Regions from separate parts of the Streptomyces sp. NPDC058221 genome, predicted to be linked through region 2. Evidence: predicted binding sites of a transcription regulator. Region 2 holds the regulator's gene; the other holds the start of a gene.
The links. The regulator HspR, encoded in region 2, represses chaperone genes until heat shock. The targets are predictions, from matches to a motif close to TTGAGNNNNNNNNNCTCAA.
Positions count from the first base shown of each region.

Region 1 (15,362 bases), on a different contig from region 2:
AACTCCGGGTTGTCGCCCTCGTTGTGACCGCGGCGGCGGTAGCAGATGAGGTCGATGACGACGTCCTTGTTGAACGTCTGCCGGTACTCGAAGGCGAGCCGCGCGACGCGGACCACGGCCTCCGGGTCGTCACCGTTGACGTGGATGATCGGCGCCTCGATCATGCGCGCGACGTCCGTCGCGTACATCGAGGAGCGCGAGGCCTCCGGGGCGGCGGTGAAGCCGACCTGGTTGTTGATCACCACGTGCACCGTGCCGCCGGTGCGGTAACCGCGCAGCTGCGACATGTTGAGCGTCTCGGCGACGACGCCCTGGCCCGCGAAGGCCGCGTCGCCGTGGAGCGCGACGGGCAGCACCGTGAAGTCCGTGCCCGCCTTGTTGATGATGTCCTGCTTGGCGCGGGCGATGCCCTCCAGGACCGGGTCGACCGCCTCCAGGTGCGAGGGGTTGGCGGCCAGCGAGACCTTGATCTGCTCGCCGTCCAGACCGGTGAAGGTGCCCTCGGCGCCCAGGTGGTACTTCACGTCGCCGGAGCCGTGCATCGACCGGGGGTCGAGGTTGCCCTCGAACTCCCGGAAGATCTGCGCGTACGACTTGCCGACGATGTTGGCCAGCACGTTCAGCCGGCCGCGGTGGGCCATGCCGATGACGACCTCGTCGAGGCGCGCCTCGGCCGCGGAGTCGATGACCGCGTCGAGCAGCGGGATGACGGACTCGCCGCCCTCCAGCGAGAACCGCTTCTGGCCGACGTACTTGGTCTGCAGGAACGTCTCGAACGCCTCGGCGGCGTTGAGCCGGCGCAGGATCCGCAGCTGCTCCTCGCGCTCCGGCGCGGGGCGCGGACGCTCCACCCGGTCCTGGAGCCACTTGCGCTCCTTCGGGTCCTGGATGTGCATGAACTCGATGCCGGTGGTGCGGCAGTACGACTCACGCAGCACACCGAGGATGTCGCGGAGCTTCATCAGGGTCTGCCCGGCGAAGCCGCCGACCGCGAAGTCCCGCTCCAGGTCCCACAGGGTGAGGCCGTGCTCGGTGATGTCGAGGTCGGGGTGCTTGCGCTGGCGGTACTCCAGCGGGTCGGTGTCGGCCATGACGTGGCCGCGGACCCGGTAGGAGTGGATCAGCTCGAAGACCCGCGCGGCCTTGGTGACGTCGTCGTCGTGCGAGGCGTCGATGTCCTTGAGCCAGCGGACCGGCTCGTAGGGGATGCGGAGCGCCTTGAAGATCTCGTCGTAGAACCCGTTCTCGCCGAGCAGCAGCTGGCTGAGGATCCGCAGGAACTCGCCGGAGGCGGCTCCCTGGATGACCCGGTGGTCGTACGTCGAGGTCAGCGTCATGACCTTGGAGATGCCCAGCTTGTTCAGGGTGTCCTGCGACGTGCCCTGGAACTCCGCCGGGTAGTCCATCGCGCCGACGCCCATGATGAGGCCCTGTCCGGGCATCAGGCGGGGCACCGAGTGAACGGTGCCGATACCGCCGGGGTTGGTCAGCGAGGCGGTGACGCCGGTGAAGTCGTCCATGCCGAGCTTGCCGTTGCGGGCCCGGCGGACGATGTCCTCGTAGGCCTGCCAGAACTCGAAGAAGTTGAGCGTCTCGGCCTTCTTGATGGCCGCGACGACCAGCTGGCGGTCGCCGTTCGGCTTCACCAGGTCGATGGCCAGACCGAGGTTGACGTGCTCCGGCTTGACCAGGGTCGGCTTGCCGTCCTTCTGGGCGAAGGAGTAGTTCATCGCCGGCATGGCCTTGAGGGCCTGCACCATCGCGTACCCGATGAGGTGCGTGAAGGAGATCTTCCCGCCGCGGGCGCGCTTGAGGTGGTTGTTGATGACGATGCGGTTGTCGAAGAGCAGCTTCACCGGGACGGCGCGCACGGACGTGGCCGTCGGCAGCTCCAGCGAGGCGTTCATGTTCTTCGCGACCGCGGCCGAGGGGCCGCGCAGCGTCACGTACTCGGGCCCGGCCGGCGCCTCGGTGGCCGGCTCGGCGGTCTTGGCTGCCGGAGCCGCTGCTGCCGGAGCAGGGGCGGCCTTCACCGGAGCCGCCGGGGCGGCCGGTGCGGGCGCGGCAGGGGCGGGCGCCGGGGCAGCGGGTGCGGCCGGGGCCGGAGCCTGGGCCGCGGGCTTCGCCGGTGCGGCCGGAGCGGTGTGGTTGGTGGCGGTCGGCGCGGTCACGGCCGGAGCCGCTGGCGTCGCAGCCCCCGCGGCTGCGGCGCCGGGAACGGGCTTGTCCGCCGTGCCGGAAGTGCCCGGCTTGTAGTCGGCGAAGAAGTCCCACCAGGCGCGATCGACCGAATTGGGATCCTGGAGGTACTGCTGGTAGATCTCGTCGACGAGCCACTCATTGGGGCCGAAAGCAGCAGCCGGGTTCGAACCCGGGCTGGCTTGGTCGGTCGAGATGCTCGAGTTACTGGGGGACTGAGACGACACGGCGGCAACCGCCCTCTTCCGCTTCACAAGGTGGTGGACAGCGGAAATCAAGGCTACGCCTCCCGGACCGTTCCATGCGGACCGGGCCGGTCTTCGTCGTGCAAGTCACATCGAAAGTCGGGTTTCGGCGCAGGAAATGGCGGGAAACAAGCTTGGTTCCGCATTGCTCCGGGTACGCGAGACCGCAGTTACGGCCCCTTGGACCGTACCCCTTGAACAGAACACGCAGAACGTGCCCTTCCGGTTCGAACCCTATGTCAACCTCGCGGTTGATGGATCCCCGGAAGGGTGACGCGGATGCGGCATCCGCGAACCGATTCGGCCACACCGATCCGTCCGCCGTGCAGATCCACCGCCCAGCGGGCGATCGCCAGGCCGAGGCCCGTACCGCCGTCGCTGCCCGGACCGTGCGGGGACGTCACCTCGCCACGGTTGAAGCGCTCGAAGACCCGGTGCCGCTCGGCCTCCGGAATGCCGGGGCCCTCGTCCAGGACCTCCAGGTCCAGTGACTCGGGCTGTGCCCCGCGCCGGGCGAGCACCGTGACCCGGCCGTGCGGCGGGCTGTGCTTCACCGCGTTGTCGATGAGATTGGCCACCACCTGGTGCAGCCGCTCGGCGTCCGCGTGCGCGGTCAGCTCGGGCGGGGACACGTCCAGGTGCAGATGGACGTCCTTGCGGGTGGAGTTCCCGGAGCCGGAGGACAGCCGGCGGTGGGCGGCGGCGAGATTCGCCTCCTTCAGCACCCCCGACAGATACGGCCACACCTCGAAACGGCGGGCCTTCAACGTGACCACACCGTTGTCGAGCCGGGACAGATCCAGCAGCGTCTCCACCAGCCGGCCGAGCCGTTCCGTCTGTTTGAGGGCCGTGCGCATCGTCTCCGGATCGGCTGATGACACCCCGTCCACGACGTTCTCCAGCACGGCTCTCAGCGCCGCGATGGGTGTGCGCAGCTCGTGTGAGACATTCGCCACCAGCTCCTTGCGGTGCCGGTCGACGGCCTCCAGATCGTCCGCCATCAGGTTGATCGTCTGCGCCAGGTCGCCCAGCTCGTCACGCCGGTCGGCGCCGCTCACCCGTCTGGTGTAGTCGCCGTGCGAGATCGACCGGGCCACCGCTCTCATCTCGTCCAGCGGCGCGGTCAGACCGTGAGCCACGAACTGGGTGATCAGCAGGGTCGCGATGACCGAGAACACCGTGATGAACCGCAGCTCGGTCCGGGTGCGCAGGGCCACCATCAGCAGCCCGGTCGTGATGAACACCGAGACGACGACGAGCGTGCCCAGCTTGGCCTTGATCGAGAACGGCCGCAGCCCCGGTCCGGGGGTCATGGCGCCGGGGTCTCCAGGGCGTAGCCGACGCCGTGCACGGTACGGATCCGCTCCGCGCCGATCTTCCGGCGCAGCGCCTTGATGTGGCTGTCGACGGTGCGGGTGCCCGAGGCATCCGCCCAGTCCCAGACCTCGGCCAGCAGCTGCTCCCGGGAGAGCACCGCACGCGGCGTGTTGGCCAGGCAGACCAGCAGGTCGAACTCGGTCGGCGTCAGATGGACGTCGTCCGCACGCACCCGCACCCGGCGCTGCGCGTGGTCGATCTCCAGCTCGCCGAGTCGCAGTATGCCGCTGCGCGGCGTCACGGCGGCCAGCGCGGCCCGCTCGACCCGGCGCAGCAGGACGTGCACCCGGGCCGCCAGCTCACGCATGGAGAACGGCTTGGTCATGTAGTCGTCGGCGCCGACCCCGAGGCCGACCAGCATGTCGGTCTCGTCGTCGCGGGCGGTCAGCATCAGCACCGGCACCGGGCGCTGCGCCTGCACGCGTCGGCAGACCTCAAGCCCGTCGAAACCGGGAAGCATGATGTCGAGCACCATCAGATCCGGCTGCCAGGCCTCCGCCGCGTCCACGGCCGCGGGGCCGTCGAGCGCGGTCTGCACCAGGAAGCCCTCGGCCCGCAGTCGGGCGGAAATGGCATCGACGATCGTCGCTTCGTCCTCGACCACCAGCACCCGGCGCTGCGCGCCCGGGGTGGCCGCGACACCGTTGTGGGTGGTGTGTGTCTGTTCCATCGCCCCGCCCCTGCCCGCTCTCACGGGGGCCATTCCCCCGGACGCACGGTTTTCGCTTGTGAATTTCGTGGGAGATCCCGCTATCGGCAAGCAGCGTAAAGGCAGCGGGCGGCTTCCGGCTACGCAGGGTGCAAGGACACGGGAGCGCGTTGGTCGCGCAAAGGCCGCGGAGTGTCGCTCTTGTGGCGCTTGGCACCCGGGCGTCCCGGGGCCCGCATACCCCGGCGGGGGGTCTCAGGCTGCTCGAATTGCGAGATGGACCACGTCGGGCACACCTCGGGCAACGCCTACCTCTTCGGTTCGAACCACCTGGAATCCGGCATTCCGCAAGGCTTGTTCGAACATGGCGGACGGCTGTGCGGACCACACCGCGAGCACCCCGCCGGGGGTGAGCCGCTGGTGACAGTCGGCGAGACCGGCCGGCGAGTAGAGGTTCTCGTTGTCGTCGGTGACGGTCCAGTCCGGGCCGTTGTCGATGTCCAGACACAGTGCGTCGTAACGGTCCGTAGTCGTACGAAGATGGGCGACGAGGTCCGTCGTCAGGACCTCGGTCCGCGGATCGGCGAGCGCCGCCCCGGAGATCCCGCCCAGCGGCCCGGCCAGGTGCCAGTCCACGATGGCCTGCTCCCGTTCCACCACCGCGATCCGCCCCCAGCGGGGTTCGGCGGCGGCCCGGACGAGCGAGAAACCGACCCCGAGCCCGCCGATGAGCACCGCCGGGGCGGTCCGCCCGGCGGGCAGCGCGGCGAGGGCGGCGTCGATCAGCAGCCGCTCGGAGCGCCCGTCGGAGGTGTCCATCAGGAAGCACCCGTTGGCGATGATCTCGAAGTTGTCGCCCCGCCTGCGCAGGACCACCTCCCCGTACGGTCCCTCGCGGCGGTCGAGGGTGACGGGGGCGAGGGCGTCGGGGCCGAAGGTGTGGTGCATGGCGCTGGTCTCCGCTGGATGTCGATGGGTGTCACCGCCGGTCGGTGTCAGCCCCATCCTGGCCCGCCGGGCAGCCGCCGGGCCAATGGATTGCCCGATCGGGCACGGGGGTGGGCGTGGGCGGACCGATTCGGTCAGCCGCGCTCGGTGCGGGCCCCGCGCACCGCGAACAGCGCCGCCCCCACCGCGTACACCGGCAACGCCACGAACCAGGCCCCCGCCTGCGGCCCCGGCTGCATCGGCCAGGCCCACAGGGCGGCCGCGCCACCCGGGGTGCGCGGCGCGGCCAGGTACACCGCACCGCAGTAGACGGTCATCGGCAGCCAGCTGAGCCGGGCCCCCACCAGGGCGGCGGAGGCGGCCGCCACCCCGCTCGCGCCGAGCACGTTACGGACCATGCCGGGCGCGCCGAACGCCTCGGGATGCCCCGGGACGGCCAGCGCGAGCGCCGCCGCGGCCGGGAGGGTGAGCGCGAGCAGATGCGTGAGCCGCCGCGGCCACCAGCGGCGCACCGCGGTCCGGTCGAGCTCGTCGGCTGCGGCGTACAGGCTGGTGCCGACCGCCGCGGACACCAGCAGCGGGGCCAGCACGAGGACGGGGACGCGGGCGGTGTGATCGAAGCCCGGCTGGTCCTCCAGCCAGTCGGCGGCCCAGGCCGCGAGGAGAACGACGCAGGCCAGTGCGGCGACGGTACGGGGGAGGCCGCGGGAGCGGATGTAGAGAAGGGGCAGTTCGGGCCGGAGGGCGGACTGGTTCGGTGCGGCGTCGGCGGTGGCGTTCACAGGACGGGTACCTCCGACGGGTCGCAGCTCTTGCGCGTGGCCAGGTAGCGGCCGAGCCAGACGCGGCGCTGGGGGGCGGGCATGGCTTCGAGGCGGCGGAACAGCGGCCTCTTCTCCGCGCCGGGGGGCTGCACGGCGCGCCGGCCGGCGAGCCAGTTCGTGACGGCGTCGTCGGTATCCATGACCCGGCCGGAGTCGTCCGAGCCGCCGGGCTTCTTGGCCCCCGAGGAGTCCGGGCATTCCCGGCGCTCGAAGGTCATCGATGCGGCCGCCTGCCAGACGAAGTCCTCGGGCTTGCTCAGCCGGTCGCGCACGATCCCCCAGCCTCGGGCGGGCATCGACAGCTGGATCTCGCCGGATCCCTCCCGGACCTCGTGACCCACGTACCCGACCGGTGCTCCCGGCACCTCGTCCAGCCGCTCGATGAGCCCGGACAGTGCCTGGGAGGCCTGTGGGAGCAGCGCCGCGTCGAGCCCGTTCAGACACACCCGCGGAGTGCCGTCCGTGCAGACAAGGCGGTCGCGGGCGGGATCAGGGGGGAGCAGGCCGGGGCCCGTGAGCGCGATGAACGGTGCGACGGCCGCCGCCACGGCGAGCGGCACGAGGACGAGGCGCTTGCGCCTGGCCGCGTGGGAGACCAGCGCGGCCAGGCCGAGCCCGCCGGTCCACGCCACCATCGCCGGGGCGAACCACCACACGGGCAGCGAGCCGCTGAGGTAGTACTGAAAGGCCGGATCGAGGTACCGCGCCGGCCACTCCGAGTAGTCCGGTACGCCGAGGACGACGTACAGCACCACGGCAAGGGCGGGAGCGGCCAGCCGCCAACGGCAGCGTTGGCCGACGACGAACCCCAGCAGCCCGACGGCCAGCAGGAAGGCGCAGTTCACGACGGCGAAGGACGGGAACGGGCTGCCGCTCCCGGCGTACGGCCAGGTGGCCAGCAGAGAGGCGGCCAGCACGAGGAGATAGCCGGCGACCGCCCAGAGCGCGACGGGCAGCGCGGCCAACACGACCCGCGCGGACCTGGCACGCGGAGTGGAGAGCCAGAGTTCGTCGGTCGAGCGTCGGTGCTCGCGGGCGCCCTGCCAGCAAGCGGCAGCCGCCACCATCGGACCGGCGAGCAGCGAGGCGGCCGCGTGGAGATGTCCCTGGGTCTCGCCCCAGCCGCCCTGCCATCTGTCGGCCGTGGTCGCCATGCTGACGCCGAGGATGACCGCCGTACAGACACCCGTCCACGGCGCGATGCCGCGCCGCAGCTCGGTCCGCAGCACGTGGAGCGTCGGCCGGTACGCGCCGGGCGACCGGGCGGGCCGGGGAGTGGGGGAGTCCTGCTGCTCGGGGGCGAGGGTGCCGGTCGTCGTCATCGGGCGGCCGCCGTCTCACGGTGGGCGCGCAGGGCGGCGGTGTAGCCGCGCTCGATCGGGCTTCCGTCGAGCAGCCCCCCGTCACCGCCCTCGCCGTTCCCGCCGCCGAGGGCCGACAGCTCGGCCGTCGTCCCCCGGTACGCGACCCGCCCCGCCTCGACCAGCGTCACATCGGCGCAGGCCGTGGCCACGTCCTCGACGAGATGCGTGGAGAGGATCACCGTGGCGCGCTCGCCGAGCTCCCGCATCAGCGTGCGGAACTCGACCCGCTGCTCCGGGTCCAGACCGGCGGTCGGCTCGTCGAGCAGCAGCAGATCCGGTTCGTTGACGATCGCCTGGGCGATGCCCACGCGCCGCACCATGCCGCCCGACAAGGTCTTCATCCGCGCGTCGATCCGGTCCGTCAGACCCACCCGGTCCACCGCACGCTCCACCGCCGCCGCGATCCGCGCCCCGTCCATCTCCTTGAGCCAGGCCACGTAGGCGACGAACTCGCGGACGGTGAACCCCGGGTAGAAGCCGAACTCCTGCGGCAGATACCCCAGCCTGCGCCGGACCGCCGCGCGGCTGCGGTGGTGCGCCGCCGCACCGACCTCGCTGCCCAGCAGTTCGACCCGTCCGGAGGCCGGCGCGGCGGCCGTGGACACCACGCGGATCAGCGAGGTCTTCCCGGCGCCGTTCGGCCCGAGCAGTCCGTGCACGCCGGGCGCGAAGTCGAGATCGATGCCGTCCAGGACGGTCGTACGGCGGTACCGGACCGTCAGGCCGGTCACGCTGACTGTGCTGCTCACGCGATCACGCTCATGACTTCTCCAGGTGGTCGAAGGATCTGCGGCGCAGGGCGAGCAGCCCGGCGCAGAACACGGCCGCTGCCGCCCAGACGCTCTGCGCGGCGGGCCCCGCGAAGTAGCGGGCGGCCGCAGCCAGCGGCTCGCCGAACCCCGAGGTCCGCGTCCCGACGGCGGGTACGAGGACGGCCGCGGCCCAGCACGCGGCGACCGTCGAGGCGCCGGTACGGCAGCCGAGGTAACTGCCCAGCGCCAGCGCCGCCAGCGTCATGGCCAGTCCCGGCAGCAGCCATGCCACGGCCCCCGGACCGCCGGCCGACGCGGGCAGCACCGCCCAGGCGAGCGTGAGCACCGGGACGGCCACCGCGAGTACCGCCGCCGTCCTGATCAGCAACAGCCGCAGCCCGCCGCCCGGAGCCGTGGTGGTGATCTCGTGCATCGGGTCGCCGGAGCGCCCGTACGAGACGCCGACCCCGGCGAGCGGCAGCACCGGCGCGACGACCAGGAGCAGCGGCCGGGCCGTGGAGCCGAGTCCGCCCCCGTACGCCAGCACGACGGCCCCGAGCGCGACCAGCACCAGCGCAGCCGCCCACGCCCCCCGCAGAGCGGGCCCGGCCGCCCACAGCACCCGCCCGATCCGGCCGGCCGGCCCCGGCCACCGCATGAGCGTCCGGCCCCGTCCCCGCACGGGACCCCGCACCGGTTCCGCCGCCACCGCAGCCAGCACCGCCGTCCGCACCCCCTCCAGCAGCGGTACCGCGCCCCCCCGTTCGCGTACCGACGCCGACACCCGGGCCGCGCAGCGCGCACACGACTCGACGTGCTTCTCCAGGGACCAGGCGTCCGTCTCGGCGGCGGTGCCGGCGGCGTACCGCCCGGCCAGTTCGTTGCCCACGTGCCAGACCGTCATGCCGTGCCTCCAAGGGGGCCGTTCTCCGCAGTCAGCCGGTCCAGCGCGGTCCGCAGTTCGCGACGGGCCCGCGAGGCCCGGGTCTTGACCGTCCCCTCCGGTATGCCGAGCAGCCGGGCGGCCTCCCGGGTGGTGAGCCCGTCGATGACCGTGGCCCGCAGGACCTCCCGGAGCTCGGGCGAGATCCGGTCGAGCGCGGCGCCCACGTCGCCGTATTCGAGACCGGCCAGCACCCGGTCCTCGGCGGACGGCACGGCAGCCGCCCACCGGTCGCCGTCGGTGTGATCGGCCCGTGCCACCCGCTCGGTCCTGGCCCGGGTCCGCTGCGCGTCGACCAGCCGGCGGGCGGCGATCACCCAGAGCCAGCCGCCGGCCTCGGCGCCCCGGTGCGAACCGGCCGAGCGCCAGGCCGTGACGAAGGTGTCCTGAAGTACCTCCCGTACGGTCTCCGCGTCGGCGCACCGCCGGTTCAGCCGGGCCAGCAGCCAGCCGGAATGCCGGTCGTAGAGAGCGGCCAGGGCCGTCGTGTCCCCCTGTGCGACGGCGCGCAGCAGCGCTTCGTCGGTCGGTTCGTCCCCCGAGGGGCGCAAGTGGCTCACACCTCCTCTATCGGAGGCCGCACCCTGCTCGGTTCACGTACCGGGCCGGCGAACGCGGTCAGGGTCTCGGGGCCTTCTCGCCGTGCACCGCGATGTGTTCGGCCGCCAGCCACGGAGCGAGGTCGTCGACGAGCATCGACAGGACCGCCGGGTCGGCGGTCGGGGCTCGGCCCGTGCGGGCGGCCAGCCGCATCTGATCGGCCCGTTCGGGCAGGTCCGGGCGGTAGCGGGCGAACAGTTCGGCGGACTCGGCCAGATCGCTGGTCCAGCCGCCCCACTCCGGCATGACCAGGGTGAAGCCCGTGCGGACGATCCGGCGGGCGACGCCGCGGCTCATGGCGAGGCGTTCGGCGTCCGTGGTGGCCTCGGCGGCCCGCTTGTGCCAGCCCGGGAGCAGCAGGCACAGATCGCCGTTGGTCTCGCGGGCGAGCAGCGAGGTCGGCCGGTAACGCGGCAGTTGTGCGGCGAGGTCGTCGCCGAGCAGCGGGGTGCACAGGCAGGCGACGAAGAAGCCGCCGTCGTGGCGTTCGAGCTCGCTGAGCAGTGTGTCCGCGCCGTCCAGCACGATGCCGACCCCGTCGATGGTGTCGAACGCGGCGTCCAGCGCGGCCTCGATCCCGTCCGCGTCGGTCCGGTCCTGACCGGTGGGCCGGTCCCGCAGGGCGAGCAGCAGGTCCAGGTCGGAGACGCCGGGGACGGCCGTGCCGCGCGGAATGCTGCCGTAGACGTAGGCGCTGTCCAGCCGGTCGGGGCCGAAGACCTCGGTGACGCGGGTACGGGCCGCGGCCACGACCGCCGCGAACGGCGCGGGCACCCGGTCCAGGGAGCCCTCCCGTGCGATCGTGCCGTCCCGTTCCAGCCCTCGGTCTTCGCTCATGCACGCACTCTGCCCCGTCGGGCCGGGCCGTGCCGAATGCTTTTCGGGCCTCAGCGCGGACGTGACGGCGCGGTGAACGTCACATCCGGGGCCGGCACGGTGACCTCGGCATCGCCGCTGATCGCCCATGCCGCGACCCGGGACACCACGGCGGCCGGTACGGCGGCGCTTATGCCGGGCGCGGCCGGGATGTCCTGCGTCGCATGGGCGTCGTACGGGAGGACGACCCGGTAGCCGAGGGCCAGAGCGGTGCGGGCCGTGGCCTGGACGCACATCTCGGACATCACCCCGCACACCACCAGCGACTCGACACCGGCTCCCGTCAGCAGCTCCCCGAGGGACGTGCCCGCGAAGCCGTCGTCCCTGGTCTTTCGCATCACGACCTCGGTGGGGCCCGTGCGCACGGGAAGGTGCAGCGCCCAGCCCGGTGTGTACGGCTCGTCGCCCGAGCCCGGTGCGCCGTCGTTCTGGACATGCACGATCAGGGCGCCGCCGCGGCGGGCCCGTGCGATCAGTTCCGACGTGCGCCCCAGCAGCCCGGCCGCGCCGGGCACCGCCCGATCGCCCGTCACGCCCGCCTTCTGGACGTCCACGACCAGCAGGGCATGCGAGGGAGGTGCGACATCGTTCATGGCGCCATCCTGTCCGGCGCCGCCGAGGCCTTCCAGGGGATTTCGTACGCCCGGACACGACCCGGGCAGCCCGGAGGAGCACGGCGGAACCGGCGCGGGGACTACGCAGGCCCCGTCCGGCGTTGGACCAGGGCACAGAGGCCGGCAGAGGCAGCCACAGAGGCAGCCGCTCACGTGATCGCTCACAGCGAACACACCCCGGGGAACATTGAGCGACTCAGAAGCATTGAGTCTGCATAGCTCAACTTGACTGCCGAAGGGGAGATCATGGCTACCGAGTCCAATGCGGTCACACCGCTCAACCTGCCTGTGCTGCCGCTCGACGACGAGGTCGTACTGCCCGGAATGGTGGTGCCTCTGGACCTGTCCGACACCGACGTGCGCGCCGCTGTGGAGTCCGCTCAGGCCGCAGCCCGTGAGGGCGGCGGCAAGCCCGAGGTGCTGCTCGTTCCGCGCATCGACGGCACCTACACCGCGATCGGTGTCATCGGCACCGTGGAACAGGTCGGGCGGCTGTCCGACGGAGACCCCGGCGCGCTCATCCGGGGCCGGGGCCGGGTCCGGATCGGCGCCGGGACCGGCGGGCCGGGTTCCGCGCTCTGGGTGGAGGGGACCCGGGTCGACGCATCGGCCCCCGACCCCCTTCCCGGCTCCGCGGCCGAGCTGGCCAAGGAGTACAAGGCGCTCGCCACCAGCTGGCTGAAGCAGCGCGGCGCCTGGCAGGTCGTGGACCGGGTCCAGCAGATCGAGGACATCTCCGCGCTCGCCGACAACTCCGGATACTCACCCTTCCTCACCACCGCCCAGAAGGTGCAGCTGCTGGAGACCGCGGACGCGGTCGCCCGGCTGAAGCTCGCCATCCAGTGGCTCGGTGAACACCTCGCCGAGCAGGACGTCGCCGAGTCCATCGCCAAGGACGTCCAGGAGGGCGTCGACAAGCAGCAGCGCGAGTTCCTGCTGCGGCGCCAGCTCGACGCCGTACGCAAGGAGCTCTCCGAGCTCAACGGTGAACCCGGTTCCGGCGACGAGTCCGACGACTACCGGGCACGCGTCGAGGCGGCAGACCTTCCCGGGCACGTCCGCGAGGCCGCGCTCAAGGAGGTCGACAAGCTGGAGCGCTCCTCCGACCAGAGCCCCGAGGGCTCCTGGATCAGGACCTGGCTCGACACCGTCCTCGAACTGCCGTGGACCGAGCGGACCGAGGACGCCTACGACATCAAGGGCGCCCAGGAGATCCTCGACGCCGAACACGCGGGCCTGCAGGACGTGAAGGAGCGCATCACCGAGTACCTCGCGGTGCGCAAGCGTCGTGCCGACCGCGGACTGGGTGTGGTCGGAGGCCGGCGCGGTGGCGCCGTGCTGGCCCTGGTCGGCCCTCCCGGCGTCGGGAAGACCTCGCTCGGCGAGTCCGTCGCGCACGCCATGGGACGCAAGTTCGTCCGCGTCGCACTCGGCGGTGTCCGGGACGAGGCGGAGATCCGGGGGCACCGGCGTACCTACGTCGGCGCGCTTCCAGGACGCATCGTCCGGGCCATCAAGGAGGCCGGTTCGATGAACCCGGTCGTCCTGCTCGACGAGATCGACAAGGTCGGCTCCGACTTCCGGGGCGACCCGGCCGCGGCACTGCTCGAAGTGCTCGACCCGGCGCAGAACCACACCTTCCGCGACCACTACCTGGAGGTCGAACTCGACCTCAGTGACGTCGTCTTCCTGGCCACCGCCAACGTTCTGGAAGCGATCCCTGAGGCCCTGCTCGACCGGATGGAGCTGGTCAGGCTCGACGGCTACACCGAGGACGAGAAGGTCGTCATCGCCCGTGACCATCTGCTCCCGCGCCAGCTGGAGCGGGCCGGTCTGGAGTCGGACGAGGTCGCTCTCGACGAGTCGGCGCTGCGGAAGCTGGCCGGCGAGTACACCCGGGAGGCCGGTGTCCGGAACCTGGAGCGGGCCGTGGGCCGGCTGCTCCGCAAGGTTGCCGCTCAGCACGAACTGGGCGACCGGGGGCTGCCGTTCACGGTGACCGACGAGGACCTGCGCGGTCTGATCGGGCGGCCGCACCACGTCCCGGAGTCCGCCCAGGACCCGGCTGAGCGCCGCACCGCGGTGCCGGGCGTGGCCACCGGACTCGCGGTGACCGGAGCCGGAGGCGATGTGCTCTTCGTGGAGGCTTCCCTCGCCGACCCGGAGACCGGTGCGTCCGGACTGACCCTCACCGGCCAGCTCGGCGACGTCATGAAGGAGTCCGCGCAGATCGCGCTGAGCTTCCTGCGCTCGCACGGTGCGGAGCTGGAGCTGCCGGTCGCGGACCTCAAGGACCGGGGCGTGCACATCCACTTCCCGGCGGGCGCTGTCCCCAAGGACGGCCCGAGCGCGGGCATCACCCTGACGACCGCGCTGGCCTCGCTGCTCTCCGGACGGCTGGTCCGTACGGATGTGGCGATGACCGGTGAGGTGTCGCTGACCGGACGGGTGCTGCCGATCGGCGGTCTGAAGCAGAAGCTGCTGGCCGCCCACCGCGCGGGCATCACCACCGTGGTGATCCCGCAGCGCAACGAGGCGGATCTGGACGACGTCCCGGCCGAGGTGCTGGAGACCCTGGAGGTCCACCCGGTCACCGACGTCCGCCAAGTGCTGGAGATCGCCCTCGCACCGGCCTCGGCCCTGGCGGAGCGGAGGATCCCGGCCGCCGCGTAGGCGCCACACAGTGACGGGCGTGGCACCACGGGCGCGGCCGGTACGGACGGCCCGCATCCCCTTCGCGGGGAGGCGGGCCGTTTCGCGTACGAGAGGTCCTACGGGCGGTAGATGGTCCCCGGGACCGGCTCGGCGGGCGCCATCAGCTGGGGCACCGTCACGAACGTGTAGCCCTGCTTCTTCAGCGCGTCGATGATGCCCGGCACCGCGGGCACCGAGCCCTTGTAGATGTCGTGCAGCAGGATGATGCCGTCCTTGCCCGCCTGGTCGAGTATCCGCTTCTTGATCAGCGCGGAGTCGGTCGTCGAGTAGTCCTTGGCGGTGGCGCTCCACAGGATCTGGGAGAGCCCGAGATCCTTGCTGATCTTGGAGACGGTGTCGTCGGTGCGGCCCTGCGGCGGGCGCATCAGCCGCGGCTTCTTGCCGGTGATCGCCGCTATCGCGTCCTGCGTCTTCTCCAGCTCGGCGCGTATCTGCGCGGGCTTCTTGTCCGTCAGGACCTCGTGCGACCAGGTGTGGTTGGCCACCTCGTGCCCCTCGGCCTCGATGCGGCGGACGGTGTCGGGGTGCTTCTTCACGTGGTTCTTGCCCAGCAGGAAGAAGGTCGCGTGGATCTTCTCCTTTTTGAGGACGTCCAGCAGGTGGGGGGTGTCCTCGGCCGGGCCCGCGTCGAAGGTCAGGGCTATGCACTTGGCCTTGCGGCAGTCCACCGGGCCGAACGAGCCCTTGGAGTCGGAGCCGGCGTCGGCCCGTGCGGAGCCGGGGGCGGTGGTCTCCATCGAGCAGCCGCTCAGCGTCAGGGTGAGGCCTGTCACAAGAGCGACGGCCAACCCGGCACCGATCGACTTCGTCCTACTGGGCACGGCAGGTCACTCCCTCGTGGCTGACGGCGCACACCGCGTGCGTCCTGGGAGGACTATACACGCCGTGTATACACGCAGTGCATAGAAGACGGTGTGATCCCTCCGAGGGTGAACGCCCTGGTCAGGGGTGAGGGACGGGAAGAACCCGGCGACGGGTGCATCGCCGGGCTCTTCTGCGGAAACGGTGTGCCGGACAGCCGGCGGCGGAACGGCTCAGCCGTTGGCCAGTGCCTGTACGCGGTCCAGGGCGCCGTTGAAGTGGCTGTGGTCGCCGACCGTGGGGCCCGTCGAGGTGTACTGCCACATCGTGTAGAAGCCCCACCCGGCCGGGAGGGCGCCGACGGTGGAGGCGTAACGGGCCACCCAGAGCGGGTTGGTGGTGCCGAAGCCCGCGTTGTTGCCCGTGCAGGTCTGCCACCAGCTCGTCGCGGTGTA
Region 1 is NZ_JBHVWF010000005.1:28,153-43,514, forward strand. It holds gene ACFVW8_RS03170 (multifunctional oxoglutarate decarboxylase/oxoglutarate dehydrogenase thiamine pyrophosphate-binding subunit/dihydrolipoyllysine-residue succinyltransferase subunit) at 1-2,426, opposite strand, end outside; gene ACFVW8_RS03175 (ATP-binding protein) at 2,684-3,757, opposite strand; gene ACFVW8_RS03180 (response regulator transcription factor) at 3,754-4,491, opposite strand; gene ACFVW8_RS03185 (spermidine synthase) at 4,726-5,418, opposite strand; gene ACFVW8_RS03190 (hypothetical protein) at 5,553-6,200, opposite strand; gene ACFVW8_RS03195 (hypothetical protein) at 6,197-7,564, opposite strand; gene ACFVW8_RS03200 (ABC transporter ATP-binding protein) at 7,561-8,355, opposite strand; gene ACFVW8_RS03205 (hypothetical protein) at 8,366-9,262, opposite strand; gene ACFVW8_RS03210 (RNA polymerase sigma factor) at 9,259-9,861, opposite strand; gene ACFVW8_RS03215 (nucleotidyltransferase) at 9,920-10,738, opposite strand; gene ACFVW8_RS03220 (cysteine hydrolase family protein) at 10,789-11,370, opposite strand; gene lon (endopeptidase La) at 11,638-14,064, shown strand; gene ACFVW8_RS03230 (polysaccharide deacetylase family protein) at 14,163-14,843, opposite strand; gene ACFVW8_RS03235 (lysozyme) at 15,141-15,362, opposite strand, start outside.
Region 1: the regulator HspR is predicted to act here: its motif matches at 11,597-11,615, upstream of lon (endopeptidase La).

Region 2 (15,362 bases):
TTGAAGGCGAGGACCAGCGGGTACGAGACGAAGTACGCGGCCTCGTAGCCGCCGACGTGGTGGATCGCGCCCTCGAGACCGCGCAGGGTCAGGATCGCCAGGCCGATGACGAGGATGACGTACTCGACGAAGTACGCCTGCCAGGCCTTGGAGCCCGCGAAACGCGACTTGCGGCCGGCCCGGGAGGGCAGGTTCAGCAGCCGGATGGCGATCAGCACGAGGATGCCGACCGTCGTCATCAGCCCGATGAACTCGATGTACAGCTCGAACGGCAGCCATTCACCGATGATCGGGAGGACCCAGTCGGCCTTGAAGAGCTGCCCGTACGCCTGGAGCAGCGTCGGCGGCAGCGTCAGGAAGCCGATGGCGACGAACCAGTGCGCGAAGCCGACGATCCCCCACCGGTTCATCCGGGTGTGGCCGAGGAACTCCTTGACCAGGGTGATCGTGCGCTGCTTCGGGTTGTCGGTGCGACTGCCGGCCGGGACCGGCTGTCCGAGCGTGACGAACCGGTAGATCTGCGCGACGGCTCGGGCGATGAGCGCAACGCCGACCACGGTCAGCACCAGCGACACGATGATCGCGGCGAGTTGCATTGGGGGCTCCTCGGGCCTGCGAGGGTGGGGTTCCAGCGCTACTGAGGTGGATTCCAGCGCTACTGGCGAGTACTGGGAATTACTAAGCAGTAACTTAATCAGTCTGTGCTGACACTATCCACTTATTCCGCCGCGCTGTAGCCGGGCAGGCGGTGATCTGTGTCGCTCAGGCAAGCCTGGCCCCGCCGGGCCAGGCTTCGCACCGCACCGCGCAGCGGCGTGTGCACGGCCTGGGCCAGGATCGCCAGGTCCAGGGCGAGCCGGTGGTGCTCGGCGTAGTGCTGGTCGAGGAGCGCCGCCTCGTCCCACGGCATCGTGGAGCGGTGGCGTACCTGTGCCAGGCCGGTCAGTCCGGGCTTCAGTTCCTGCCGCCAGTGTCGCGCACCGGCGGCCCGGTCCCGTACGTCGCCCGGCGCGAGCGGTTCGGGTCCGACCAGCGAGAGCTCGCCCCGCACGACGTGGGGGAGCCGGGAGAGCACGTTCAGCCGCAGCCGCCGGGTGCGCAGCGACCGCAGTACGAAGGGTCTGCCCGCGAGTCCCGTGCGGGGCGAGCGGGTCAGTACGCCGCCGGGGGGCCGCCGGGCGGCGAGGGCGAGGGCCGCCACGGCGAGTGCGGGTGCGACGAGGATCAGCAGGAGCGAGCCGAGGAGCAGGTCCAGGGTGCGCTTGGCCGTGGGGCGGGGCAGAGGTGCCGGGGCCAGTGCGCGCAGGGTGCCGAGGGTGCGTGCCGTGCGGGACGGCCTGGGAGGCTGCCACGGGCGCCTCGCCGCCGGCCCTTGTCTCCGCCGTGGTGTTTGCCTCTGCGTCTGTCTCTGCATCGTTCGCACCTGCCTGGGGTCGACGGCCTGGGGCCGGTGATCCGGAGCCGCGGCAGTCGCGACCGGGGCGCGACTCCAGTGCCGGTGAGTGTCAGGTTTGTGCGGCTCGCGGCATTTTGTGACAGAACGATCCCATGGCCCCATGATGGGGAGGGGCGTGTGAGCCGTGGCGCGGGCAGGTGTCGCCCGTGATCGGCTCGGACCCGCCCCTGAGTGACCCGCATATGAAGCGCGCCCGAAGCGTGTCCGCCATCACGGAGACGTCGCGAAGCCGTCGCGAAGCCGGAGAACGTGCTGGTGGCGGTAGGTGTGTGCACGATAGTTGAGTCGCCTCGACTCAGGTCTGTTGACTCCGGGAGCGATGTCGTGCATCCTTGAGCCAGATCCACTCAAGTAGTCAGTTGGAGGAATTGAAATGGCACGTGCGGTCGGCATCGACCTGGGCACGACTAACTCCGTCGTCAGCGTTCTCGAAGGCGGCGAGCCCACCGTCATCACCAACGCCGAAGGCGCCAGGACCACGCCGTCCGTCGTCGCCTTCGCGAAGAACGGCGAGGTACTGGTAGGCGAGGTCGCCAAGCGCCAGGCAGTGACGAACGTCGACAGGACGATCCGTTCGGTCAAGCGCCACATGGGCACTGACTGGAAGATCGAGATCGACGGCAAGGGCTTCAACCCGCAGCAGATGAGCGCCTTCATCCTGCAGAAGCTGAAGCGCGACGCGGAGTCCTACCTGGGCGAGAAGGTGGCCGACGCGGTCATCACCGTCCCGGCGTACTTCAACGACTCCGAGCGTCAGGCGACGAAGGAGGCCGGCGAGATCGCGGGCCTGAACGTCCTGCGTATCGTCAACGAGCCGACGGCCGCCGCGCTGGCGTACGGGCTCGACAAGGACGACCAGACGATCCTCGTCTTCGACCTCGGTGGCGGCACCTTCGACGTGTCCCTCCTGGAGATCGGCGACGGCGTCGTCGAGGTGAAGGCCACCAACGGTGACAACCACCTCGGTGGTGACGACTGGGACCAGCGCGTCGTCGACTACCTGGTGAAGCAGTTCGCCAACGGGCACGGCGTGGACCTGTCCAAGGACAAGATGGCTCTCCAGCGTCTCCGCGAGGCCGCGGAGAAGGCGAAGATCGAGCTGTCGTCCTCGACGGAGACCTCGATCAACCTGCCGTACATCACGGCGTCGGCCGAGGGCCCGCTGCACCTGGACGAGAAGCTCACGCGCTCGCAGTTCCAGCAGCTCACCGCGGACCTCCTGGACCGCTGCAAGAACCCGTTCCACAACGTCATCAAGGACGCGGGCATCCAGCTCTCCGAGATCGACCACGTCGTTCTCGTCGGTGGCTCGACCCGTATGCCGGCCGTCGCCGAGCTCGTCAAGGAGCTCACGGGCGGTCAGGACGCCAACAAGGGTGTGAACCCGGACGAGGTCGTCGCCATCGGCGCCTCGCTCCAGGCCGGTGTCCTCAAGGGCGAGGTCAAGGACGTCCTGCTCCTCGACGTGACCCCGCTGTCCCTCGGTATCGAGACCAAGGGAGGGATCATGACGAAGCTCATCGAGCGCAACACCACGATCCCGACCAAGCGCTCCGAGATCTTCACGACGGCCGAGGACAACCAGCCGTCCGTCCAGATCCAGGTCTACCAGGGCGAGCGCGAGATCGCGGCGTACAACAAGAAGCTCGGAATGTTCGAGCTGACCGGTCTGCCGCCGGCCCCGCGCGGTGTGCCGCAGATCGAGGTCGCGTTCGACATCGACGCCAACGGCATCATGCACGTCGCCGCCAAGGACCTCGGCACCGGCAAGGAGCAGAAGATGACCGTCACCGGTGGCTCCTCGCTGCCGAAGGACGAGGTCAACCGGATGCGCGAAGAGGCCGAGCAGTACGCGGACGAGGACCACCGCCGCCGCGAGGCCGCCGAGTCGCGCAACCAGGGCGAGCAGCTCGTCTACCAGACGGAGAAGTTCCTCAAGGACAACGAGGACAAGGTCCCCGCCGACGTGAAGACGGAGGTGGAAGAGGCGCTCACCGAGCTGAAGGAGAAGCTCAAGGGCGAGGACACCGCCGAGATCCGTACCGCCACCGAGAAGGTCGCGGCCGTCTCCCAGAAGCTGGGCCAGGCGATGTACGCCAACGCCCAGGCCGAGGGCGGTCCGCAGGCCGACGGCCAGCCGGGCGCCGAGGGTGCCGAGCAGGCCCAGGGTGACGGACAGGACGACGTCGTCGACGCCGAGATCGTCGACGACGAGAAGGACACCAAGGGCGGTGCGGCGTGACCGAGGAGACTCCGGGCTTCGAGGAGAAGCCCGACGTCCCCTCCGGCGCCACCTCTGACGACGCCGGGACGGAGGCCGCCACCCCCTCTTCGGAGGAGGAGGCGGCCCCCGCCGGGGACGCGAACCAGACAGCAGGCCTGACGGCACAGCTGGACCAGGTCCGCACCGCGCTCTCCGAGCGCACGGGCGACCTCCAGCGGCTCCAGGCCGAGTACCAGAACTACCGCCGCCGCGTGGAGCGGGACCGGGTCACGGTCAAGGAGGTCGCAGCAGCGGGTCTCCTGTCCGAGCTCCTGCCCGTGCTCGACGACGTCGGCCGGGCCCGGGAACACGGCGAGCTCGTGGGCGGGTTCAAGTCGGTGGCCGAATCGCTGGAGACGGTCGTCGCCAAGCTCGGCCTCCAGCAGTTCGGCAAGGAGGGCGAGCCCTTCGACCCGACGATCCACGAGGCCCTGATGCACTCGTATGCGCCGGATGTCACGGAGACGACCTGCGTGGCGATCCTGCAGCCTGGGTACCGGATCGGCGAGCGCACCATCCGTCCCGCACGGGTGGCGGTGGCCGAACCCCAGCCGGGGGCGGCGCCGGCGGCCGCGAAGGACGCGAACGAGGAGCAGGCAGCCGACGAGGAGAGCGGTGGCGGCGAGGAGGTCTGACATTCTGTCCGACCACTTGGCTGTACACCGCCCGGCCGACGGGGCCGATCGCCCGGATCATGCCGGACTCCACGAGTCCGGCATGATCCGATCGGGAGGCCCCGGGCCGGTCGTCCGGAAGGAGGGACGTCGATGAGTACGAAGGACTTCGTCGAGAAGGACTACTACAAGGTTCTCGGCGTCCCCAAGGACGCCACGGACGCCGAGATCAAGAAGGCGTACCGGAAACTCGCGCGCGAGTTCCACCCGGACGCCAACAAGGGTGACAACAAGGCGGAGGAGCGCTTCAAGGAGATCTCCGAGGCCAACGACGTCCTTGGTGACACCAAGAGGCGCAAGGAGTACGACGAGGCCCGCGCCCTCTTCGGGAACGGTGGCTTCCGCCCCGGCCCCGGCAGCGGCGGCGGCAACTTCAACTTCGACCTGGGCGACCTCTTCGGAGGAGCCCCGGGCGGCGGCCAGGGCGGCGGAGCCGGTGGTTTCGGCGGCGGCGGTGGCGGCGGCCTGGGCGATGTCTTCGGCGGCCTCTTCAACCGCGGTGGCGGCACCGGCACCCGGGTGCAGCCGCGCCGCGGCCAGGACATCGAGTCCGAGGTGACGCTCAGCTTCACCGAGGCGGTCGACGGGGCCACGGTCCCGCTGCGGATGTCCAGCCAGGCACCCTGCAAGGCGTGCTCCGGCACCGGCGACAAGAACGGCACCCCCAGGGTCTGCCCGACCTGCGTCGGCACCGGACAGGTCTCGCGCGGCACCGGCGGCGGCTTCTCGCTCACCGATCCCTGCGTGGACTGCAAGGGCCGGGGCCTCATCGCCCAGGACCCCTGCGACGTCTGCAAGGGCAGCGGCCGGGCGAAGTCCTCCCGCACCATGCAGGTCAGGATTCCGGCGGGCGTCTCCGACGGCCAGCGGATCCGGCTGCGCGGCAAGGGCAGCCCGGGCGAGCGCGGCGGACCGGCCGGCGACCTCTACGTCGTCGTCCACGTCGACGCCCACCCGGTCTTCGGCCGCAAGGGCGACAACCTCACGGTCACCGTGCCCGTCAGCTTCACCGAGGCGGCGCTCGGCGGCGAGGTGAAGGTGCCCACGCTCGGCGGACCGCCGGTCACCCTGAAGCTGCCGGCCGGCACGCCCAACGGGCGCACCATGCGCGCCCGCGGCAAGGGTGCGGTGCGCAAGGACGGCAGCCGCGGCGACCTGCTGGTCACCGTGGAGGTGGCGGTCCCCAAGGACCTGGGCACGGACGCCCGGGACGCCCTGGAGGCCTATCGCAAGGCCACCGCGGACCAGGACCCGCGGGCGGAGCTGTTCCAGGCAGCGAAGGGAGCTTGAGATGGACGGCCGCCGGCGTAATCCGTACCAGCTGACCGATGAGTCCCCGGTGTACGTGATCTCGATCGCGGCCCAGCTCTCGGGCCTGCATCCCCAGACGCTGCGCCAGTACGACCGCCTCGGCCTGGTCTCTCCCGACCGTTCGGCCGGGCGCGGCAGGCGCTACTCGGCCCGCGACATCGAGCTGCTGCGCACCGTGCAGCAGCTGTCGCAGGACGAGGGCATCAACCTCGCCGGTATCAAGCGCATCATCGAGCTGGAGAACCAGGTCGCGGCGCTCCAGCAGCGGATCGCCGAGCTCTCGGCGGCCGTGGACGGGGCGGACGCTGCGCTGCAGCAGCGCGAGGCGCAGGTGCATGCCTCGTACCGGCGCGATCTGGTGCCGTATCAGGATGTGCAGCAGACCAGCGCACTGGTGGTCTGGCGGCCCAAGCGGCCGAAGGACTGAACGGGTCGGACGACCCGTGGACGGAGCCCGTCACCCCGGAACCTCAGGGGTGACGGGCTTCTCCGTGTGCGAGCGGGGCCGCGGACTCGGCGATGCCGGAGCGGACGAGGAGCGCGCCGAGGTGGGTGCGGCTGGTGGCGCCGAGGGTGTGCATGAGTTTGGCGATGTGGGCGCGGCAGGTGCGGACGCTGATGCCGAGTTTGTCGGCGACCGTCCGGTCCGCGTATCCCTCGGCCAGGAGGCGCGCGATGCTGTGCTGGACAGCGGTGACAGGGGTGCCGGGGACGGCGGTCGGCAGGGTCTGGGTGAAGGGGGTGGCGCCCGCCCAGAGGGTTTCGTAGACGTGGGCCAGGTAGTGGACGAGCGCGGGGTGGCGGATCTGCAGGGCGGCGCTTCGGTCCGGGGTGGCGGGGAGGTAGGCGACGGTGTGATCGAAGATCATGAGGCGGTCGATGGCCTGCTCCATGGTGCGGACTTGGAGGAGGCCGCTGGGCAGCTGGCCCACGTACACCTTGAGGGCCGGGCTGTAGCGAGCCGAGTGCTGATAGATGTGGCGCAGCCGAACGCTTCGCTCAACGGTGGGCGCGGTGCTGGAGAGTGCCGTCCGAAGGATCTCGGGTGACCGCGTGCTGCCTGGCTGAAGGGTGCGGATCTCGTCATCGGCCTCCCGCACAGAACGGTCGATGGCCGCCTGGATGGTGGAGGAACCGACGAGGACGTCGATGCCGAGTCGGGGTGTATCGCTGCTGAGGGAAGCCAGTGGGAGCAGTGACTTCGCCAGTAGGTCGGAAGCCCGTACCTGGTCGAGGAGCTGCTGGGCGACGGGGTGCAGCAGGTGCGCGAGGGCCGCGGAGGGCGGTACGGGGCACAGATGCCGGTTGTCGAGTGGGTCGGGCAGGAGCAGATCCATCCCGAGAAGGCAGGGCGCGGCCTCGACGGCGGTCCGTGGGATGCGGCCTTGGCTCAGCGCCTCGGTGTAGAGGCGGACAGCCGCGTCGCACAACGGGCGGTCGCCATGAGCGTGAGTGGGTGGGGGTGTCATTTCCCGGTGCGTTCCGTGATGCCGGACTGGACGAGGAGTGCGCCGAGGTGGGTGCGGCTGGTGGCGCCGAGGGTGTGCATGAGTTTGGCGATGTGGGCGCGGCAGGTGCGGATGCTGATTCCGAGCTTGCGGGCCACGGCCTCGTCGTGGTGCCCCTCGGTCAGGAGCGTGGCGATGCTGAGCTGCACGGCTGTCACCGGGGTGCCGGGGGGCGTTGTCTGCAATTGCTCAGTTATCGGAGTGGCCTGAACCCACAGGACCTCGTACACCTGCACCAGGTAGCGGACCAGGGCGGGATGCCGGATCTCCAGAGCCACACCGCGGTCGGCCGTCGCCGGAATGAAGGCCACCGCCTGGTCGAAGATGATGAGCCGGTCAATGGTCTGTTCCATCGTTCTGACCTGCACCTGGCCGGGTGGCATCCGCTTCAGATAGTCCCTCACGGGAGAGCTGTAGCGGGCCGGGTGCTGATAGATGTGGCGGAGCCGGGCTCCTCTGCCCACGGCTGACAGGCCGTTGGCCAGACCCTGCTGGATCTGTTCCGGCGATCGGTGACCGCCCGGCTGAGCTGTCAGAACCTCTGTCTCGGCGGCGGCTGCCGCCTCCTGGAGGGCGGAGTCGATCAAGACCTTGCCTTCCAGCACCGTGATGGAGAGGCTGGGGTCCTCGCTTGCGATGGTCGCCAAGGGCGCCAAGGCCTCGACCAGCGCTGCGCTGCGTCGCACTTTCTCGTGGATATCGCGGGTGATGGGTTGGAGCAGGTGCGCCAGGGCGGCGGACGGGGGGACGGGGCACATCATCGTCGGATCGCTTGGATCGGGGTGGAGCAGCGCCATCTCGATGAGGCAGGGGGCCGGTGCGATGTCGGCCCGTGGAATGCGCCCCTGACTCAGGGCTTCGGAGTAGAGCCTGACCCCCGGCTCGCACAACTCGGTGCTGCTGTGCGCGTGGTCTGCTATGCCCTTTTCCGTTCCCATCTGGACCCCCCCATTCTTTGCAGTGCAACAAGATGACGGTGGCGGCAGCGTATCGGCCGAGGCAGTGTGGAGGTGCCGGGGGGCCGGGAACCCTCCCGGTCTGTATCAGGGCATGGCCACAAATCTCCCCCGTTGCGCGGTCACGCCTGGCCCGGGGGCGGGGATCTCGCGGGTGCCGGTCAGGAATCCTGTTCCAGGATTCCTGACCGGGCAATCAGAAAGCCGAGCTGGGTCCGGCTCTTGCTGCCGAGAGCGGCGTTCAGTTTGGCGATATGGGTTCGGCAGGTGCGTACGTTCATGCCGAGGCGGCGGGCAATCGAGTCATCCACGTGCCCCTCCACGAGGAGTTGGGCGATGGAGCGTTGGACGCCGCTGATGCCTGCGGGGGTGGGGTCGTACCGGACGTCTTCCAGCAAGGGAGTAGCGCGCTGCCAGAGTTGCTCGAAAACCCTCGTGAGGTATGCGACCAGGCCGGGATGGCGCAGCTCGAGTGCGACTTCCGCATCTTCCTGGGCCGGGATGAAGGCCACGGTGTGGTCGAACACGAGCATGCGCTCGACGAGTTCCTCAAGGGTGCGGATCTCGACCTTTCCCTCCGCCAGGCGCTCGGCGTAGGCGTACGTCCCGTGATGGTGCCGAACCGTGTGCTGATACAGCGTGCGGATGCTGACGCCGCGGTCGATCACGGCCTGGCCGCGTTCGACGCCCTTGCTGAGTGTGAGTTCGCTGCGCCCACCGCCCGGCTGGATGGTCAGGACCTCAGTGGTGCACTCGGCTGTCGCGACATCGATCGCTGCATTGATCCTGGCCGTGCCTTCCAGCACGGTGATGGCGTGCGTGGTCGGAGCGTCCTGGGCGCTGATGTCCATGAACGGCTCGAAGGAATCCGTCAGTTCGAGCGAGCGTCGTCGTCGGTCCTGGATCTCCCGCTCGATGGGGTGGAGTCGCTGCGCAAGTGCGGCTGACGGAGGTACCGGGCGAAGCCAGGCAGGGTCGTCGGGGTCCGGGTGCAGGAGGGCGAAGTCCATCAGGCATGGCGCGGGGGCAACCTCTGAGCGAGGTATCCGGCCGGTTCGCAGTGCACTGGCATAAAGGCGTTGCCCTGCGTCGCACAGTTCGGTGATCCCATGAGGATGTCCCGGATTCACTCCATTTGACACTATATCTCTCCCCCCCATGTTCTTGAACCAGCAGGAACATGATGCATCGACCCAGTGGTGTTCGTGTCCTTGGGTGAGACATCGTCTTATGTGCGGGGGAGATGACCCATCAAGTGAGGACGAAGCCGAAATGTATAAGCGAATGCTTCGCTCGGTGCTTGCCACTGCGATTGCGGGGGCCTTGGCCTACAGCGTGCTGGGCGCCACTGACATTACCTGGGGCAACGTTGCGCCGGAGACGGCGTCGAGTGGCGTCGCGAGCGCTATCGCTTCCGGTGACATCACGTGGGAAGTCGCACCGGAGGACGCCAAGGGCGACATCACGTGGGGGAACGCCGTACCGGCGGACGCGCACGGCGATATCACGTGGGGTTCCGGCCCGACGACCGTCGTGGGCGCGTGACATGACCACCCCGCCCGACGACCGGACCTTCCGGCGCGAGATGGCAACCGCCTACCGCTCAGGGTGGCATTTCATCGACCTCGTCACGGCACTCCCCCACCGTGGTGATTCGTTGATGGTCACTCTGTTCGGTGACCCGGTCGTCGTCGCACGGGAGGACGACGGAGAGGTTCGCGCCTACCGTTGCCTGCGCAAACCGCGTGGCGCACCGCAGCCCGTCCGCTGTGCCGTTCGGTACGACATGATTTTTGTGAATCTCGCACAGCGTGACCATCAGCTGTTCGCCCCAGAAGCCATCGCCGCCACCCCCCGCAGTGCCTGAGCGATCCCCCGTCGTTCCACGTCGCTCAGACACTCCCCCACACAACGGCGCCACCGTGACCTGAACACGGTGGCGCCGTTGTGCTGTCCGTGTGCGGTCGTCCCGGCCGGCGACCGGCGGTCAGCCCCGGCCGAGCGCCCGGTCCAGGGTGATCTCGATGGCGACCCGGTCCGGATTGGGCGACGGCGTGCGCCCGTAGCGCTCCGTGTGGCGGCGCACCGCGTCGTCGACCCTGTCCTGCTCCGTACGCACCCTGGCGACGCCCTCCAGGGTCGCCCAGCGGCGTCCGTGCACCTGGCAGGCCGCGACGCGGGCGCCCTCCGGGCCCGCGGCCAGGATGTTGGCGACCTTGCGGCTCTTCCTGTTGGTGATGATGCGGGCGAGGCCGGCCTCGGGGTCGTACGTCACGCACACCGGGACCACGTGCGGGGTGCCGTCGGGGCGGGGCGTGGTGAGGGTGCACAGGTGGTGCTCGCGCCAGAAGGCGAGGTATTCGGGCCCGGGACTGCGTACGTCGACTGCCATGGGGCCAGCGTAGAAGCGCGGAGGGCGCCCTGCGGTGGCGGGCGGCCGGAGGGGCCGGTTCACTCGGAGCATGGGCCCGGAACGGTGCGGGAACGGGCACCGTTTTTGCCTTGAGTGGAATAGACTCAACTTTGTGCACGTTGATCGTGTCAGAAGTGAGTACGGGCCAGTCATCGCAAGGAGGAGAAAGCGCACGTGGACGCCGAGCTGACCAACAGGAGCCGGGACGCCATCAACGCGGCCACCAGCAGGGCCGTGAAGGACGGGCACCCCGATCTGACCCCGGGGCATCTGCTGCTCGCGCTGCTCTCGGGCGAGGACAACGAGAACATCGTCGATCTGCTGGCCGCCGTCGAGGCGGACCAGATCGTCGTAAGGACCGAGACGGAACAGCTGCTGGCCGCGCAGCCCAGCGTGACCGGGTCGACCGTCGCACCGCCGCAGCCCAACCGCGAGCTGCTCGCCGTCATCTCCGACGCGGCGAAGCGGGCGAAGGAGCTCGGCGACGACTACATCTCCACCGAGCACCTGCTGATCGGCGTAGCGGCCGAGGGAGGCCGTGCCGGTGAGATCCTCGACGGGCAGGGTGCCAGTGCGAAGAGGCTGCTGGACGCATTCGAGAAGAGCAGGGGAGGGCGCCGGGTGACCACACCCGACCCGGAGGGCCAGTACAAGGCCCTGGAGAAATTCGGTACGGACTTCACCGCGGCCGCCCGCGAGGGGAAGCTCGACCCGGTCATCGGCCGCGACCAGGAGATCCGTCGCGTCGTCCAGGTGCTCTCGCGCCGCACCAAGAACAATCCCGTGCTGATCGGTGAGCCCGGCGTCGGCAAGACGGCCGTCGTCGAGGGCCTCGCCCAGCGCATCGTCAAGGGGGACGTCCCGGAGTCCCTCAAGAACAAGCGGCTCGTCTCGCTGGACCTGGGCGCCATGGTCGCGGGCGCGAAGTACCGCGGTGAGTTCGAGGAGCGGCTGAAGACCGTCCTCTCCGAGATCAAGGAGAGCGACGGCCAGATCATCACGTTCATCGACGAGCTCCACACCGTCGTAGGTGCGGGCGCCGGCGGCGACTCCGCCATGGACGCGGGCAACATGCTCAAGCCCATGCTGGCCCGTGGCGAGCTGCGGATGGTCGGCGCCACCACGCTCGACGAGTACCGCGAGCGGATCGAGAAGGACCCGGCCCTGGAGCGCCGCTTCCAGCAGGTGCTGGTGGCGGAGCCGTCCGTCGAGGACACCATCGCGATCCTGCGCGGACTCAAGGGCCGCTACGAGGCCCACCACAAGGTGCAGATCGCGGACTCCTCGCTGGTCGCCGCCGCGACCCTCTCGGACCGCTACATCACCTCCCGCTTCCTCCCCGACAAGGCCATCGACCTCGTCGACGAGGCCGCCTCCCGGCTGCGCATGGAGATCGACTCCTCGCCCGTCGAGATCGATGAACTCCAGCGCGCCGTCGACCGGTTGCACATGGAGGAGCTGGCGCTCAAGAACGAGTCGGACACCGCCTCCAAGCAGCGTCTCGAGAAGCTCCGCCGCGACCTCGCCGACAAGGAGGAGGAGCTGCGCGGCCTCAACGCCCGCTGGGAGAAGGAGAAGCAGGGCCTCAACCGGGTCGGTGAGCTGAAGGAGCGCCTCGACGATCTGCGCGGACAGGCCGAACGGGCCCAGCGCGACGGCGACTTCGACAGCGCCTCCAAGCTGCTGTACGGGGAGATCCCCGGCCTGGAGCGGGAGCTGGCCGAGGCCGCAGAGGCCGAGGAGGAAGCCGCGAAGGAGCCGAAGGAGACCTTGGTCAAGGAAGAGGTCGGGCCCGACGACATCGCCGATGTGGTCGGCGCCTGGACCGGCATCCCGGCCGGCCGGCTGCTGGAGGGCGAGACCCAGAAGCTGCTGCGCATGGAGGAGGAGCTGGGCCGGCGCCTGGTCGGCCAGACCGAGGCCGTGCAGGCCGTCTCGGACGCGGTGCGCCGCACCCGGGCCGGAATCGCCGACCCCGACCGGCCCACCGGGTCGTTCCTCTTCCTCGGTCCGACCGGCGTCGGCAAGACCGAGCTGGCGAAGGCCCTCGCCGACTTCCTCTTCGACGACGAGCGGGCCATGGTCCGCATCGACATGAGCGAGTACGGCGAGAAGCACAGCGTGGCCCGGCTGGTCGGCGCCCCGCCCGGGTACGTCGGCTACGAGGAGGGCGGCCAGCTCACGGAGGCGGTCCGCCGCCGCCCGTACAGCGTCGTCCTGCTGGACGAGGTGGAGAAGGCCCACCCCGAGGTCTTCGACATCCTGCTCCAGGTCCTCGACGACGGCCGGCTCACCGACGGACAGGGCCGGACGGTGGATTTCCGCAACACGATCCTGATCCTGACGTCCAACCTCGGCAGCCAGTACCTGGTCGATCCCCTGACCAAGCCCGAGGAGAAGAAGCGCCAGGTCATGGACGTCGTACGGGCATCCTTCAAGCCGGAGTTCCTCAACCGGCTGGACGACCTGGTGGTCTTCTCCGCGCTGTCCGGCGACGAGCTCGCCCATATCGCGGGCCTCCAGATCGACCGGCTGGCCAAGCGGCTCGCCGACCGGCAGCTCACCCTCGACGTCACCCCGGCCGCCCTGGCCTGGCTGGCCGAGGAGGGCAACGACCCGGCGTACGGTGCCCGGCCGCTGCGCCGCCTCATCCAGACGGCGATCGGCGACCGGCTCGCGAAGGAGATCCTCGCGGGCGAGATCACGGACGGCGACACGGTCCGGGTGGACCGGGTCGGCGACGGCCTGATCGTCGGCGCGGCGACCTGACCGGAGCACTTGGCGCAACGACGGCCCCGGTCCGCACCGGCTGGATATCAGCTTGTGGCGGATCGGGGCCGTTCCCGCTTGCCATGCCCCGCCCGGCATGGGAGAGGATGGCAGCCAACCGCACGAAGGGAAATTACGGTGAGCATCGATCCGTCCTCGATTCCTAACTTCGGGGGCCAGCCCGAACCGCAGGCGGCAGGACCGGAGGGCCCCGTCGTCCCTGACCAGGACCTCGTCAAGCAGCTTCTGGAGCAGATGGAGCTGAAGTACGTCGTCGACGACGAGGGTGACCTCGCCGCGCCGTGGGAAGACTTCCGCACGTACTTCATGTTCCGTGGCGAGGGCGAGCAGCAGGTCTTCTCGGTCCGTACGTTCTACGACCGCCCGCACGACACGGACCAGCGCCCGGTCCTCCTCGACGCGATCGACGACTGGAACCGCCGCACCCTGTGGCCCAAGGTCTACACGCACACGCACGAGCCCGAGGAGGGCTCCGAGGACACCGCCACCTCGGTGCGGCTGATCGGTGAGGCGCAGATGCTCATCGGCACCGGCGTCAGCCTGGAGCACTTCGTCTCCTCGACGGTCAGCTGGGTGCGGGCCTCGATCGAGTTCGACAAGTGGCTGCTGGAGCGCCTCGGCCTGGCCCCGGCCGAGGAGAAGACGGACGGCGCGGAGCCGGCCGCTCCGGACGCCTGAGCCGCAGCACGCACTGCCGAGCCCGGCGCGGGGGACGGTCCCATCGGACCGTCCCCCGCGCCGGGCTCTGTTGTGGGCGCTGCGGCCGCGGTCCTACAGGCCCTTCAGCCGGGAGACCGCCTCCGCCAGTACCTCGGTGCGCTTGCAGAAGGCGAAGCGCACGAAGGGTGCGCCCTGCTCCCGGTGGTCGTAGAAGACCGCGTTCGGGACGGCCACGACCCCGCACCGCTCCGGCAGCGACCGGCAGAAGGCGAAGCCGTCGCCGCTGCTGTCCAGTGGCCGGATGTCGGTGGTGACGAAATACGTGCCGGCCGGGCGGTAGACCTGGAAGCCGGCCTCGGTGAGCCCGCCGCTCAGCAGGTCCCGCTTGGCCCGCAGATCCGCTCGCAGCGCGTCGAAGTAGCTGTCGGGCAGCCGCAGTGCCTCGGCGACCGCGTACTGGAACGGCCCTGCGGAGACGTACGTCAGGAACTGCTTGGCCGAGCGGACGGCCGTCACCAGCTCGGGGCTCGCGGTGATCCAGCCGACCTTCCAGCCGGTGAAGGAGAACGTCTTGCCGGCCGAGCTGATGGTGACGGTGCGCTCGCGCATGCCGGGGAAGCCGGCCAGCGGCAGGTGTTCGCCCTCGAAGACCAGGTGCTCGTAGACCTCGTCCGTGACGACGAGGAGATCGCGCTCGCAGGCCAGCTCGGCGATGGCGGCGAGTTCCGCGCGGGTCAGTACCGTGCCCGTGGGGTTGTGCGGGGTGTTGAGGAGCAGCAGCCGGGTCCGCGGGGTGACGGCCGCGCGCAGTTCGTCGAGGTCCAGCCGGTAGCTGCCGGTGGTGGGTTCGGGGTGCAGGGTGACGGGGACGCGGGTGGCGCCCGCCATGGCGATGCAGGCGGCGTACGAGTCGTAGTACGGCTCCAGCGCGATGACCTCGTCACCGGGCTCCAGGAGGGCCAGCATCGAGGCGGCGATGGCCTCGGTGGCGCCCGCGGTGACCAGGACCTCGGTGTCCGGGTCGTACGTCAGGGCGTAGCGCCGTTGCTGGTGGTCGGTGATCGCGGTGCGCAGCTCGGGGACACCGGGGCCCGGCGGGTACTGGTTGCCGTGCCCGGCGCGCAGGGCACGGACCGCGGCCTCGCGCACATCCTCGGGTCCGTCGGTGTCGGGGAAGCCCTGGCCGAGGTTGATGGCGCCGGTGCGGACGGCCAGCGCGGACATCTCCGCGAAGATCGTCGTGCCGAACTCGGCGAGGCGGCGGTTGAGCAGTGGTCGTCCCTGTGTCATGACCGCCATCCTGCGCGGAAGCTCTGGAGTTGCTCAAGTCT
Region 2 is NZ_JBHVWF010000050.1:12,790-28,151, forward strand. It holds gene ACFVW8_RS17935 ((Fe-S)-binding protein) at 1-596, opposite strand, end outside; gene ACFVW8_RS17940 (sugar transferase) at 719-1,414, opposite strand; gene dnaK (molecular chaperone DnaK) at 1,830-3,698, shown strand; gene grpE (nucleotide exchange factor GrpE) at 3,695-4,354, shown strand; gene dnaJ (molecular chaperone DnaJ) at 4,487-5,683, shown strand; gene ACFVW8_RS17960 (heat shock protein transcriptional repressor HspR) at 5,685-6,131, shown strand; gene ACFVW8_RS17965 (LuxR C-terminal-related transcriptional regulator) at 6,175-7,173, opposite strand; gene ACFVW8_RS17970 (LuxR C-terminal-related transcriptional regulator) at 7,170-8,150, opposite strand; gene ACFVW8_RS17975 (helix-turn-helix transcriptional regulator) at 8,330-9,178, opposite strand; gene ACFVW8_RS17980 (5'-nucleotidase) at 9,465-9,713, shown strand; gene ACFVW8_RS17985 ((2Fe-2S)-binding protein) at 9,715-10,035, shown strand; gene ACFVW8_RS17990 (pyridoxamine 5'-phosphate oxidase family protein) at 10,156-10,560, opposite strand; gene clpB (ATP-dependent chaperone ClpB) at 10,756-13,350, shown strand; gene ACFVW8_RS18000 (YbjN domain-containing protein) at 13,489-14,049, shown strand; gene ACFVW8_RS18005 (pyridoxal phosphate-dependent aminotransferase) at 14,143-15,321, opposite strand.